DNA from 2 places in the Neorhizobium sp. LMR1-1-1.1 genome. Region 2 is predicted to be linked to the other one. Evidence: riboswitches for the same ligand, from Rfam matches in the RefSeq annotation. Region 2 holds a riboswitch; the other holds the start of a gene.
The links. A riboswitch is a leader RNA that binds a small molecule or an ion and turns the genes downstream of it on or off. The one in region 2 is predicted to bind cobalamin.
Positions count from the first base shown of each region.

Region 1: another riboswitch for cobalamin. It lies ahead of MRBLMR1_RS23845 (energy-coupling factor ABC transporter permease); the one in region 2 lies ahead of bluB (5,6-dimethylbenzimidazole synthase).

Region 1 covers NZ_JBEGHE010000047.1:120,915-128,234, reverse strand. Annotated here, with positions in the region: gene rpsR (30S ribosomal protein S18) at 17-265, shown strand; gene MRBLMR1_RS23860 (YybS family protein) at 428-1,405, shown strand; gene rplI (50S ribosomal protein L9) at 1,427-2,002, shown strand; gene MRBLMR1_RS23850 (replicative DNA helicase) at 2,311-3,813, shown strand; gene MRBLMR1_RS23845 (energy-coupling factor ABC transporter permease) at 3,866-4,543, opposite strand; cobalamin riboswitch at 4,578-4,772, opposite strand; gene MRBLMR1_RS23840 (ClbS/DfsB family four-helix bundle protein) at 4,859-5,383, opposite strand; gene alr (alanine racemase) at 5,618-6,790, shown strand; gene radA (DNA repair protein RadA) at 6,895-7,320, shown strand, end outside.
Region 2 covers NZ_JBEGHE010000001.1:1,437,922-1,445,241, reverse strand. Annotated here, with positions in the region: gene MRBLMR1_RS07000 (NADP-dependent malic enzyme) at 1-1,925, shown strand, start outside; gene MRBLMR1_RS06995 (hypothetical protein) at 2,012-2,743, shown strand; gene bluB (5,6-dimethylbenzimidazole synthase) at 2,744-3,430, opposite strand; cobalamin riboswitch at 3,514-3,696, opposite strand; gene MRBLMR1_RS06985 (TolB family protein) at 3,725-4,555, opposite strand; gene MRBLMR1_RS06980 (NAD+ synthase) at 4,575-6,248, opposite strand; gene MRBLMR1_RS06975 (TadE/TadG family type IV pilus assembly protein) at 6,446-6,865, shown strand; gene MRBLMR1_RS06970 (pilus assembly protein TadG-related protein) at 6,865-7,320, shown strand, end outside.

The DNA of each region.
Region 1 (7,320 bases), on a different contig from region 2:
TCAAGGAGAAAACACAATGGCTGACGTATCCTCGTCCCCGGCACGCCGTCCTTTCCATCGTCGTCGCAAGACCTGCCCCTTCTCGGGCGCAAATGCACCGAAGATCGACTACAAGGACGTTCGTCTCCTGCAGCGCTACATTTCCGAGCGCGGCAAGATCGTACCTTCGCGTATCACCGCAGTTTCCCAGAAGAAGCAGCGCGAACTGGCCCAGGCCATCAAGCGCGCCCGTTTCCTCGGCCTGCTGCCGTACGTCGTATCGTAATTGATACCGGACCCGCTGATCAAAAATCAGCGGGTCTACTCCCTTCCGCGTTGGGCGCGGATCGGAAATGAACTGCAAACCCCATGTTGGGGATGAAGCGCCTGTCAAATTGATTCAGGCCCGTCCCCTAACTGCTTGATCTGGCAGGACAGCGAGAGCGTAATGAACAAGACACAGACAGTGCTGCCCACCGGCATTCTGGCCGGCGTCGTTGCCACCCTCCTCGTGATGGGTGCCGGCACGCAATCGTCTTTTGCCGCCGTTCTTTATGCCGCCTCTGCTCTTCCGATCTTCATCGCCGGCCTTGGCTGGGGTAACCGCGCAGCCATTACCGGCATCGTCACGTCGGGCATTCTCGGCGCAGTTCTCATCTCGCCGATCTTCGCCGTCACCATGGCGATCTTCACGCTGATCCCGGCCGGCTGGCTGTCGCACCTTGCCAATCTGGCGCGCCCGGCTTCCGAACTCGGCGGCCCTGACAACCTGCTCGCCTGGTATCCGATCTCAGATATCCTGCTGCATCTTTGCGGCCTGGTGACGATCGCCGTCATCGCGCTTGGCGTCGCCATCGGTTATGGACCGGAACTTGTCGGGCAGATCGTCGACGTGCTCGGCTCCGCACTGCAGACCCAGGAACCCGGCCTGTCACTCACCGCTGCCGATATCGGGCACCTGAAGGGCACGATGCTGCTCACGTTGCCGATGGTTCAGGGCGGCATATGGGTGATCCTGCTGTTTGCAGCCTTCTATTTCGCCGTACGCATCGTCTCGCGCTCGGGCCGCGCGCTTCGCCCGCGTGAAGACATGCCGTCGGCACTGCGCATGAACCGCCATGCGATCTACATTTTTCTCGCCGGCATCGTCATGACCTTTTTGGGCGGCGTACCTGCAATGGTCGGCGCCACAATCTGCGGTACCTTCGGCGCAGGTTTCCTGATGTCGGGTTTCGCCGCCATCCATTTCCGCAGTCAGGGCAAGGACTGGCGCCTGCCGGTCCTCGTGCTCGCATACCTCTCCTCCATGCTCGTCATTCCTGCCTTCGCGATCCTCGCTTTCGGTCTCACGGACACCCGCCGGACCATTGCGCTGACGCCGGCAAAGGGCGGCACGGATCAGAACACAACCAATCCAGACAATTGAGAACTAGAAAGGAACTCCAACATGCAAGTCATCCTGCTTGAACGCGTACCGAAGCTCGGCCAGATGGGCGAAACCGTAAAGGTTCGCGACGGTTACGCTCGTAACTTCCTGCTGCCGCAGGGCAAGGCACTTCGCTCCAACGAAGCCAACAAGAAGCGCTTCGAAAACGAGCGCGCAACGCTCGAAGCCCGTAACCTCGAGCGCAAGGGCGAAGCCCAGACGGTTGCCGACGCACTCGCCGGCAAGACCTTCGTCATCGTTCGTTCGGCTGGCGAAACCGGTCAGCTCTACGGTTCTGTTGCTGCTCGCGACGTCATGGACGCACTGGCTGCAGAAGGCTTCAACGTCGGCCGCAACCAGGTCGACCTGAACCACCCGATCAAGGCTATCGGCCTGCACGAAGTAACGCTCCACCTGCATTCAGAAGTCGAGATCCAGATCTCGGTCAACGTTGCACGTTCGGCTGAAGAAGCTGAGCGTCAGGCACAGGGCGAAAGCCTCACCTCCGCTGACGCCATCTACGGCGTTGACGAAGACGCACTGCGCCCGGAAGACTTCTTCGATCCGGAAGCTGACCGCGACGGCGACGAAGAATAATAGACCTCTCGCAGATTCGTCTGTGACAGCGCCCGGCCTCACGAAGGCCGGGCGTTTTTTTGTCTCTTTTTGCGGGTAAGATGGCGTTTGCTCCGGTGAGTCGCGACCCGTTCGCACCACTCCTGCGACGTCGGCCCGAATGAGGCACAGTCAACCGGATTTGTCGCTTCATTACGTTTTTTGTTTCGCGTAAATGACGCCCGCTGTGGATATCTGTGGGTAACATCCGAAGGCAAAATGCACGGTTTCGGTGCGGTCCAGTTATCACTAGAACCGAGGCCTTGAACGGACAGGACGGGTAGAAGATCATGAACGAAGTTCCGCGCAACATGGGGTCGCTCAGCAACAAGGATGCAGCGCCGCACTATCGCGAGGCGCCGAACAATATCGAGGCGGAACAGGCGCTGCTCGGCGCGATCCTGGTCAACAACGACGCCTATTACCGCGTCTCGGACTTCTTGAAGCCGCCGCATCTCTACGAACCGCTGCATCGCAAGATTTACGAGGTTGCCGGCGACATCATCCGTATGGGCAAGACAGCCAACCCGATCACGCTGAAGACCTTTCTTCCGGCCGATGACAAGGTGGGTGACCTGACTGTTGCGCAGTATCTCGCACGTCTTGCCGCCGATGCCGTCTCTATCATCAATGCGGAAGACTACGGTCGGGCGATCTACGACCTGGCGCTTCGCCGGGCGCTGATCACCATTGGCGAAGATGTCGTCAACATCGCCTATGATGCGCCGCTCGACATGCCGCCGCAAAGCCAGATCGAGGATACCGAACGCCGTCTTTTCGAACTGGCGGAAACCGGCCGTTACGACGGCGGTTTCCAATCGTTCAACGACGCGGTGGCGATCGCCATCGACATGGCGGGGCAGGCATTCGAGCGCGACGGCCAGCTTTCCGGTATTTCTACCGGCATCATGTCGCTCGACGGCAAGATGGGCGGCTTGCAGCGCTCCGACTTGATCGTGCTCGCAGGACGCCCCGGTATGGGCAAGACCTCGCTTGCCACCAATATCGCCTACAACATCGCGGCCGCCTACGAGCAGGAAATCGCCCCCGATGGCTCGTTCAAGGCCAAGAATGGCGGTGTCGTCGGCTTCTACTCGCTCGAAATGTCGTCGGAACAGCTCGCCACCCGTATCATCTCCGAGCAGACGGAAGTTTCGTCGTCAAAGATCCGTCGCGGTGACATTACCGAGGCCGACTTCGAAAAGCTGGTCGCCTGCAGCCAAATGATGCAGAAGGTGCCGCTGTTTATCGACCAGACCGGTGGTATCTCGATCGCCCAGCTATCGGCGCGCGCCCGCCGCCTGAAGCGCCAGCGCGGCCTCGATTGCCTGGTGGTCGACTATATCCAGCTGATGACCGGTTCGGGCAAGTCGGGTGAAAACCGCGTGCAGGAAATCACCCAGATCACCACGGGTCTGAAGGCGCTCGGCAAGGAACTCAACGTGCCGATCATCGCGCTGTCACAGCTGTCGCGCGGTGTCGAAAGCCGTGAAGACAAACGCCCGCAGCTTTCCGACCTTCGCGAATCAGGCTCGATCGAGCAGGACGCCGACGTCGTGCTCTTCGTGTTCCGTGAGGAATATTATGTAAAGAACATGGAGCCCCGCGACTTGGCCGATCCGAAATACCCGGAATGGGAAGCACATATGGAGCGCGTCAAGGGTACGGCCGACGTCATCATCGCCAAGCAGCGTCACGGACCGACCGGCACGGTCAAGCTCGCCTTCCAGTCCGAATTCACGCGCTTTGCGGACCTCGCCGAGCCGAGCTTCACGCAATACGAAGAACCGTGATCGAACAGCCTCGCCGGCAGTACACCGGCGAGGCTGAGAGTCGCGGGCTAACTCAGGCCGCGTTGTAAAGCCGTCGCGTAACGAAGCCTGAACCGTTCAGAGCATTCAGGGTCTTGGCGATGGCAAGTACGGCCAGGTCCGCCAGCGGCTCGATCAGCACGACCGACATATAGGCAATACCGAACGTGCCGATCGCCACAAGATTTTCGCTTGCGAAACCGGCACCATAAAAGGCCCAGAAAGCCACCCAGGCGACGACACCGGCCTGATAGGCGGTCGATAGCTGGAGCGCCTGCCTATAGGTGAGATCGACATAGGCCGTGCCTGGCGAAATGATACGATCCGCCAGCGCTTTCACCGCAAACAACGGCACCAGCAGCGTCGTGACGTTCATTCCAAACTGCGGCAGGTCTGCCGGCGCGAAGAACATTCCCTGGATCATCAGACCGAGCGCCAGCCCGATTGCCGCCGGCGCTGCGCCGAACAGCAGAAACAGCGTCGAGCCGAGAATGAAATGGACCTCGGATACGCCGACTGCGTAATGCGGCAGAAGCTCAAAGAAAGAGAAGACAGCCGCTGCAGTAACTGCAGTGCGCGAGACCAAGGAGACAAGCCCCTGTTGCCGGATCGTGTCTCGCACCAGCTTCAACGTAAAAAGTCCCGCCCCTGCTGCAGTGGCATAGCTCAGAATGATTTTGGCCCCGTCTACGAGGCCCGGTTCGATATGCATGTGCGCTCCTGTCCGTCACACCCGACGGTCGTTGATTGATAAGATGCACACGGTCGGTCTCCTGACTCGCGGGTCGATGCCTTGTCGAACCTTCCCATGGCGCGAGGCCACAGTGGTGTTTCGCAAAGCTCGCCGCTCACAGTCGCGGGGGCGGTCGGGTTCAACAGATGCTGCCCTTATTCCCATGCGGTCAACGGATGTCGGCCGCACCATGTGCGGGAATGAGGTAGCAATTTCCCGCAGAGGCAGCAAACAACAGCAGCCGAAATCGCACCGATCTAGCGCTGTCATAGGGTCGCATGCAGCAAGACGGGATCATAGGTGTTGCTGCGTGCACTCCTGGGCCTTCAGCCATTTGCGAATGCGCGCTCTTGCATTGGCATAGGGCGATGCGGTGTTGAACTGGATCATGCGCCCCTTGGTCCATTTGCCGTACCAGCCTTTGCCGTAAAGCTCGTCATTTGACCGGTTGCTGATTGTCGAGACCAGCTGCTCCCTCACCGTCCTCAGTCGTTCCAACCGCTCGGGCCAGTCCAGTGCGTCATGGTCTGCGTAGAATTTTTGAGCAAGCGGCCCTAGTTCGTTCCACTTGAACCCGGTCTCCGGAAAATCGATCGCCTCACCCCGGTCATCCCGATCTAGCCATTTCAGCACCAGTTCGTTCCAGCCGATCAGGTATGCGACGAGATCCGCCGGGCTCATCATCGAGCCTGCCATGTGGCCCTGCATGGATGCCTCCCTCGCCCGGGGCCCTGGAACGCGGGCAAGATCGTCCCAAAGCCTGTTGAAGGTCGTGGAGACCGCCGCAAGAAGTTCCTGCCTGGAACCGGGTACAGCCATGGAGTGCCTTCGGATGCTGTTCAAATACAGCGTCTAAACTACGCCTCTATCCACGGGATATGAAGCCGTCCGGCTGTCGCAGCCGGGCACCGACCCTAGGATTGCTGCACAATTATTGTGGTGTCAAAAGCCTGTACGGAGAACCTTATTCTTTACCCGCGGCCTTTTTCCAGCCGGCAAAAAGGTTAGGATCGGCCACTCCGATTTTCAAAAGCATATTCAGTTGAGACCGCCATGACAGAACAGACCGATTTTGACAGCGACGAAACCTATCTGGATGATTTCGATATCGCGCCCGTGAGATTGACGGTCGATCTCGGCGCACTCGTCGACAACTGGAAGGAAATGGCACGCCGCTCTGGAAGGGCTTCAACCGCCGCAGTCGTCAAGGCGGATGCCTATGGTCTGGGGCTCGAGGACTGCGGTACGGCGCTCTATGAAGCCGGCGCACGGGATTTCTTCGTTGCCGCGGTGCAGGAAGGCGTAACCTTGCGCACCTATGCACCGGATGCCCGCATCTATGTGCTTTCCGGCATATGGCCGGGCCAGGAACGGATGTTTTACGAAAACGATCTGGTCCCGGTGATCATCTCCGAAGAACAGCTGGCCTTCTGGATGTCGGCCACGGCCGAACATGGCGACCATCCTTGTGCGCTGCATATCGATACCGGCTTCAACCGGCTTGGCCTTCCCGCGGAAGAAGCGATCGCCTTTGCCGAGGATGTCTCGCGGCCGGCAAGTTTCTCACCCGTTCTCGTTATGTCGCATCTTCACAGCGGCGATTCGCCAGCCTCGCCGCTCAACCGATCACAGCTTGAGTCTTTCCAACGGGTTGCGGCGGCTTTCGAAGGCGTTCCGACAAGTCTGTCTGCTTCCGCCGGCATCTTTCTCGGCCCCGAATACCATTTCGATCTCACCCGTCCTGGAATTGCCGCCTATGGCGGTGAAGCGGTCAACGGTATGCAGGCGCTGAAACCCGTGGCAAAGGCGGAAGCACGCATCATCCAGATCCGCGATGCGCCGTCCGGTTCGACCGTCAGCTACGGCGCCACCCATCAGCTCTCGCGCAACAGCAGGCTTGCCGTTGTGTCGGCCGGTTATGCCGACGGCTACCTGCGTTCGCTGTCCGGTTCCGGCGTACCGCTTCGGGCTGGCGGCGCACCCGGCGCCTTCGGCTTCATCGCCAACAGGCGCGTGCCCGTGATCGGCCGGGTCACGATGGATCTGACGATCTTCGACGTGACCGACGTACCCGAAAACGAAATCCGCACCGGTGACTATATCGAACTGTTCGGCCCGAACATCGCACTCGACGACACCGCACGCGCCGGCGGCACGATCGGTTACGAACTTCTGACCGCGCTCGGGCTGCGTTATGAACGGCGCTACATTTATCCGGACGATTGATATCACCGCCGTCTTGTCATCACCTGCCAGTTTCGCTTAAAAGGCCATTGGTTCCGCTTTTGTTCTTGCGGGTATCCGAGATATTGAAGGCGGCGATCAAATCTATGGCAAAAACCAAAACCCAATTCGTGTGCCAGAACTGCGGCACGGTGCATAGCCGCTGGGCCGGCAAGTGCGACGGCTGCGGCGAGTGGAACACGATCGTCGAGGAAGACCCGATGGGCGGCATCGGCGGCGGTCCCGGCAAGGCACCGAAGAAGGGCCGTGCCGTTGCGTTGACCACGCTGTCGGGCGAAACCGAACAGGCACCGCGTATCTTTACCGGCATTTCCGAACTCGACCGCGCCACCGGTGGCGGTTTCGTGCGTGGGTCTGCGGTGCTGATCGGCGGCGACCCCGGCATCGGCAAATCGACGCTGCTGATGCAGGCGGCAGCAGCACTTTCACGCCGCGGCCACCGGATCATCTATGTCTCGGGCGAAGAGGCGGTTGCCCAGGTGCGCCTGCGCGCCCAGCGCCTCGGTGCGGCG
Region 2 (7,320 bases):
TTTCCGCACTGGAGCCGACTTTCGGCGGCATCAACCTTGAAGACATCAAGGCGCCTGAATGTTTCGAAGTCGAGCGCCGGTTGCGCGAGAAGATGAACATCCCGGTCTTCCATGACGACCAGCACGGTACCGCCATCATCGTTGCAGCCGCGATCCTGAATGGCCTGGAACTGGCCGGCAAGTCGATCACCAACGTCAAGATCGTCACGTCGGGCGCCGGTGCAGCCGCGCTCGCCTGCCTCAATCTTCTCGTTTCGCTCGGCGCGAAGAAGGAGAATATCTGGGTCCACGACATCGAAGGCCTCGTTTATGAAGGCCGTACCGAGCTGATGGACGAATGGAAGTCGGTCTATGTGCAGAAGAGCGACAATCGCGTTCTCGCCGACAGCATCGACGGCGCAGACGTCTTCCTCGGCCTTTCTGCCCCGGGCGTGCTGAAGCCGGAACTGCTTGTGCGCATGGCAGAAAAGCCGCTGATCATGGCGCTTGCCAATCCGACGCCGGAAATCATGCCGGAACTCGCCCGTCAGGCGCGTCCGGACGCAATGATCTGCACCGGCCGGTCCGACTTTCCGAACCAGGTGAACAACGTTCTCTGTTTCCCGTATATCTTCCGCGGCGCGCTCGATTGCGGCGCGAGCACGATCAACGAGGAAATGAAGATGGCCGCAGTCAAGGCCATCGCAGCGCTTGCCCGTGAAGAAGTGTCAGATGTCGCGGCGAAGGCCTATTCCGGCGAGACGCCGATCTTCGGCCCGACCTATCTCATTCCGTCGCCCTTCGATCCGCGCCTCATCCTGCGCATTGCCCCGGCAGTGGCACGTGCAGCTGCCGAAAGCGGTGTTGCCGCCCGTCCGATTCAGGATTTCGAAGCCTATCTCGACCAGCTGAACCGTTTCGTCTGGCGCTCCGGCTTTGTGATGAAGCCGATCTTCGCGACAGCCAAGGCATCCGAAAAGAAGCGCGTGATCTTTGCCGAAGGCGAAGACGAGCGTGTACTGCGCGCGGCCCAGGTTCTGCTCGAGGAAGAGATTGCCCGCCCGATCCTGATCGGCCGTCCTTCCGTCATCGAAGCGCGTCTGGAACGTTTCGGCATCCGCATCCGCCCGAATGTCGATTTCGGCGTGGTCAATCCGGAAGACGATCCCCGTTACCGCGAATATGTCGAGGATTATTTCGCGCTGGTCGGCCGCAACGGCATCAATCCGGAAGCCGCTCGCACGATCGTGCGTACCAACAACACCGTGATCGGCGCGCTGTCGGTCAAGCGTGGCGAAGCCGATGCGCTGATCTGCGGCGTTGAAGGCCGTTATGATCGCCACCTGCGCGACGTCAACCAGATCATCGGCAAGCGCGCCGGTGCCTGCACCAATGCCGGCCTCAGCCTCCTGATCTCCCAGCGCGGCGCGATGTTCTTCACCGACACGTTCGTGAACTACAATCCGACCGCCGAGGAGATTGCCGAAATCACCATCCTCGCTGCTCAGGAAGTTCGCCGCTTCGGCATCGTGCCGAAGGCCGCGCTGATCTGCCATTCGAATTTCGGTTCCCGCGATTCGGAAAGCGCCCGCAAGATGCGTGCGGCTCTGGAAATCATCCGCAAGGATGCGCCGGAACTCGAAGTCGATGGCGAAATGCAGGGTGGTTCAGCGCTGGACGAGGCGCTGCGCAAGCGCGCCATGCCGAACAGCACACTAACCGGCGAAGCCAATCTTCTGGTCTTCCCGAACCTCGATGCTGCCAGCATTTCGCTCGGTCTCGTGCGGACGATGATGGACGGACTGCATGTCGGTCCGATCCTGCTCGGCACAGCCAAACCGGCGCATATCCTGTCGCAGACCGTAACATCCCGCGGCGTCGTCAACATGGCGGCCCTGGCCGTCGTCGAGGCGTCCCAGGCGGAACCGCTTGCGCTGGTGAAATGACAAGAGATGCGGGAAGCTTCAAGGCAAGCTTCCCGCATGCTCGACATGCCAGGTTGATCCCCGCAGAGCCATGCGACAGGTGAGACATGACATTTTCCAAGCCGCAGATGCTGACATCGCTGATGCTTGCCTCGCTGCTTGCGCCTCAGGCGGCCTTTTCGCGCGATGTCGAGGTCTGCGCCAATCTCTATCGCCGCCTCAACAGCACCCCGCAGATCATCGGCACGAGCAGCAATGTGCGTCGCTACGCTCAGGATCTGAGCGCGCTCAACGCGGATATCCGGCAACTCAGGATCGACATGCGCAGGCAAGGTTGCGGCAGCGGCAGCATCGTGACGCTGGGCGCGCCATCCGAAGGCGATGATGAATGCGGTTACATGCAGGACACGCTGCAACGGCTGGAAGATGAGCGCGCGGCAATCACCGAACAACGCAACAGTACCCGCTCGCTACTGCAGCCATCGGAAGAGCGCGTCGCGATCTTGTCGGCGATCCGCTCCAACAATTGCACGCCCACTGACCTCGATACCCAGACGGAACTTGACGATAAAGAACGCCTGCGGATCCGGGGGCTGGCACTGCCAAGGCCGGGAGAGGAGACGCAGACTGGGCCAAAGGTGGACGATCCGAATTCCAGCATCACCCATCTCGGCAGCGCCTCACCTGCGCCAGCGAGAGAAGCACCCGTCCAGTTCCCGCCGGATCGTCCCTATGATCCCGGCAAAAAGATTCGCTCCGTTGGGCCGCAATTCTTCCCCGAAGAAGACATCGACCTCGCCAATCCGAAATCCAGCGGCCCCCAGCAGCTGCAGCCTTGATTATTTCTGGCCCCAACCGTCCTGAAAGACGAGATCTTCCAGAGGCAGACGCTGGCGCCAGCCCTTTATCGCCAGTTCGGGTTCTCCATACAACTGATCGACATAACCGAGGCACAGCCAGGCTACGATCTCGACGCGGTCCGGAATGCCGAGGAGCGCTCGAACATCTTCATCATGAAAGATACTGACCCAGCCGACGCCGATCCCTTCCGCGCGGGCTGCGAGCCAGAGGTTCTGGATGGCACAGACGGTCGAATAGCTGTCCATGCGGCTGTTGTGTGTGCGCCCCAGAACCACCGGACCGGCACGATCCGGATCGCTGGTGACGCAGATCGACAGCGGCGCCTTTCTGATGCCTTCGAGCTTGAGGCTCCTGTAGGTGCTGCGCTTCTCCTCCGGAAACATCGCCTCAGCTTCCCTGTTGGCGCGCGAAAACGCCTCCCAGGCGGACTGGCGAACCGCCTCGTCACGGATGAGGATAAAGTTCCAGGGCTGCATGAAACCAACCGACGGGGCGGCATGGGCGGCATCCAGTAGTCTGCGCAGCACATCATCCGGGATCGTATCGGAGAGAAACTGGTCACGCACGTCGCGGCGCGTTTCGATGGCGCGATAAACGGCGGCACGCTCGTCATCGGTAAAAGCTTCGGCGGCCACGAGGCCATTGTTCAAATCATCAGGTCGCATCGTCTTTCCCCAACAACGCCTGCGGATTGCTGCCGCCGTCACGGCGTGGCGCAATCCACTCAACCTGCCCGCCGTCCGCGCGGATCGGTCCATCTCGCCAGGCCGGTCTTCTGACTGGGCTTCATCCGCTCATCGCCGCCTTCCCGGAGAAATCCAGTGGCATGAATACGACAAGCGTCAGCCTCACAGCGTTGGGCACGTGTCGGAATTTCACCGGCTTCCCGATTCTCCCATTATGGATGGGCACCTGACGGAGGCTCTTATGCTGACTGAACCCGGCCGAAGCAAGGCCGTTCACGCCGCAGGGAAATAACGCACATAGGCAAATTCATCACCATCCGGTGACCAGTTGGGCGAGTTCATCGTGCCCTGCCCGCCAAAAAGCTCGAACAACGTTTCGACATTGCCCCCATCGGCATCCATAAGCCGAACGCGAACATTCTGATCACGCGGATGATCGAAGATTTCGGCGTCATAGGATACGAAAACGACCTTATCACCCTTGGGTGACGGATGCGGAAACCAGTCTCCATAGCTACTGTCGGTGATGCGTTCGGGAGCGCCGCCGGTCGCCGGAACACGCCAGATCTGCATCAGCCCTGAGCGGCTTGAGTTAAAATAGATCCAACGACCGTCCGGCGAATAATCCGGCCCGTCATTGCGGCCCTCGCCGAAGGTCAGCCGTGTCTCGTTTTTCCCGTCGATACCGATCGTATAGATATCGAAGACCTGATCACGGATACCGCAATAAGCGAACGTCTTTCCGTCCGGCGACCAGCCATGCCAGTAGGATGGCAGGTTTTCTGTGACGAGTTTCGGCGTACCGCCTCTGGCCGGCAGGACATAGATCGCCGACCTACCGAACTCGACCTTGTCGGAGATCGCAATCAGCGCGCCGTCCGGCGAGATGCCATGGTCGTTGTTGCAGAGTGTCGCGAAGTCCGTATCGACCCGGACAGGACCGAAATCACCATTCGGAGACAAACGGTAGATCAGGCCATCTGCATTAAGCATCAGATAGTCACCATCCGGCGACCAGTTGGGCGCTTCGAACAACTCTTCCGTCTGCCAGACAACCCGGCTCTGGCGGGTTCGGACATTGTAGATCTCGATGGAGCTTCGCAGTGCCAAGGGCGCCTCCCTCTTAACGATCCCGGAAACGGTTGGTGATCGGGTAACGGCGATCGCGGCCAAAGTTCTTCTTGGTGATCTTCACGCCCGGAGCCGACTGACGCCGCTTATACTCAGCGAGATAGAGCAGATGCTCGATGCGATGAACGGTTGCGACGTCATGGCCGCGGGCAACGATGTCTTCGGTGCCCATTTCCATTTCAACGAGGCATTCGAGGATATCGTCCAGAACCGGATAGGGCGGCAGCGAATCCTGGTCCTTCTGGTCCGGCCGAAGCTCGGCGGAAGGCGCCTTGGAAATGATGTTTTTCGGGATCACCTCGCCGGACGGGCCGAGAGCGCCTGCCGGCACATTTTCATTGCGCCATTCGGCCAGCGCATAGACCTGCATCTTGTAGAGGTCCTTGATCGGGTTGAAGCCGCCGTTCATGTCGCCATAAAGCGTCGCGTAGCCGACCGACATTTCCGACTTGTTGCCGGTCGTCACAACCATCGAGCCGAACTTGTTGGAGATCGCCATGAGGATAGTGCCGCGCGTACGGCTCTGCAGGTTCTCTTCGGTAATGCCCTGGTCGGTGCCTTCGAACATGTCGGACAGCGACGCCAGGAACCCTTCGACCGGATCGGAAATCGGCACGATATCGTAGCGGCAGCCGAGCGCCTTCGCGCAGTCCGCGGCGTCCTTGAACGAGTCTTCGGACGTGTAGCGATAGGGCAGCATGATGGTGCGCACCCTCTCCTCGCCGAGCGCATCAACGGCGATCGCGGCGCAGACAGCCGAATCGATGCCACCGGAGAGGCCCAGCGCGACCGACTTGAAACCGTTCTTGTTCACATAATCGCGGAAGCCGAGCAGGCAGGCGTGGTAATCGGCCTCTTCCTTTTCGGGAATACGGACCATCGGGCCGGGCTGGCAGCGCCAGCCATCCTCTTCACGTCTCCAGTCGGTGACGACAAAGGCGGTCTCGAATTGCGAAAGCTGAAAGGCCAGCGACTTGTCGGCGTTGAAGGCGAAGCTTGCGCCGTCGAAGACAAGCTCATCCTGGCCACCGAGCTGGTTTGCAAAGATCAGCGGCAGACCGCTTTCGATGACCTGGCGCAAGGCCACCTGATAACGGACATCCAGCTTGCCGCGATAATAGGGCGAACCGTTCGGCACGAGCAGGATTTCCGCACCACTCTCGGCCAGCGTCTCGCAGACGCCCATGTCGTTCCAGATTTCCTCGCAGATCGGAACGCCGATGCGAATCCCTCTGAAATTGTAGGGGCCTGAAATCGATCCTTCGGTAAAGACGCGCTTTTCGTCGAACTCACCGTAGTTCGGCAGATCGATCTTGTCGCGGATAGCGATGATCTTGCCGGCATCGAGCAGCGCGACGGAATTATGCCGTCCGGTCTCGCCCTGGCGCGGGAAGCCGATCAGTACGCCAGGTCCACCATCCGCGGTTTCCGCCGCCAGCGTCTCCACGGCCTTGAGGCAGGCCTTGAGGAAGGAAGGCTTGAGCACCAAGTCTTCCGGCGGATAGCCAGAAATGAAAAGCTCCGTTAGCATCAGCAGATCGGCACCCTCGCGGGCGGCGTCACGGCGAGCCTCGCGGGCGAGGGCAAGATTGCCGGCGACATCGCCGACCGTCGGATTGAGCTGGGCAACAGCGATACGCAAGGTCTTGGGATCGGTCTGGGTCATGACCGAGATTTAATGCGGTGACGCAAATGCCGCAACGGTCTTTGGCGGCAATTTTCCACAAGGATTGCCAGCTTGTACGCGATCGTCGAATCCTGTCGTCACAACTTCAGGTCACTTTACTATATTCAATGCATCTATTTTAGTGATGCCTTAATTGATGATGCCGATAATCCGACAAAAAAGCTCGGAGGAGACGGATGCGTATCCGGCGGTTCATGACCAACAGTTCAGGTGCGGCGGCGGTCGAATTCGCCATCGTCTCACCTCTTTTCTTTATCGCCCTGCTCAGCATGATCGCCTACGGCATCTACCTGTCCGCTGCCCATTCAGTTCAGCAACTGGCGGCAGACGCTGCGCGCACCGCCGTTGCCGGTCTGAGCGATACAGAGCGCAAAACCCTCGCTACCGATTTTATCAATCGCTCGATGATAGACAGCACGCTGCTCGACAAATCAAAGCTGACACTGACCGCACAGGCCGACCCCGGCAATCCGAACCAGTTCACCGTCGCCCTCACCTATGACGCCAGCAACCTGCCGATTTTCAATCTGTTCACCTATGCGATGCCGAGCAACCAGATAAAACGGTTCGCAACGGTTCGCGTCGGAGGCATCTGATGCAACAGATCAAACGATGGTTCGGTGACCGTCGCGGCAACGTCGCCATCACGGCCGCCTTGTCCCTGCCGATCATGATCAGCGCACTGGCACTCGGCGTCGACTATGGCTACCTGACGCTGCAACAGCGCGAGTTGCAGACGACTGCCGACCTTTCGGCAATTTCAGCCGCGGCGAACCCCAGCAGCCCTGAAACCGGGGTCGTGGACTATATGGCCCTTAACAACAAGAACGTCGCCGTCCTGAAGAACGGCCAGTTATTGAACAAGGGGGCACCGGTCGCCTTCAGCCTGGAAACCGTGTTCGACAAGTTCGAGGCTTATGCCGAAGTGATCGCCGGAAAATATCAGGCCGATTCCTCCGTTGCCGTCGGCACCCGATTCCAGTCCGGTGTCGCCCCCTATGACGCGGTCCGCGTCACCGTCTATCAGAAGGGGGGCCTCTTCTTTGGCGGT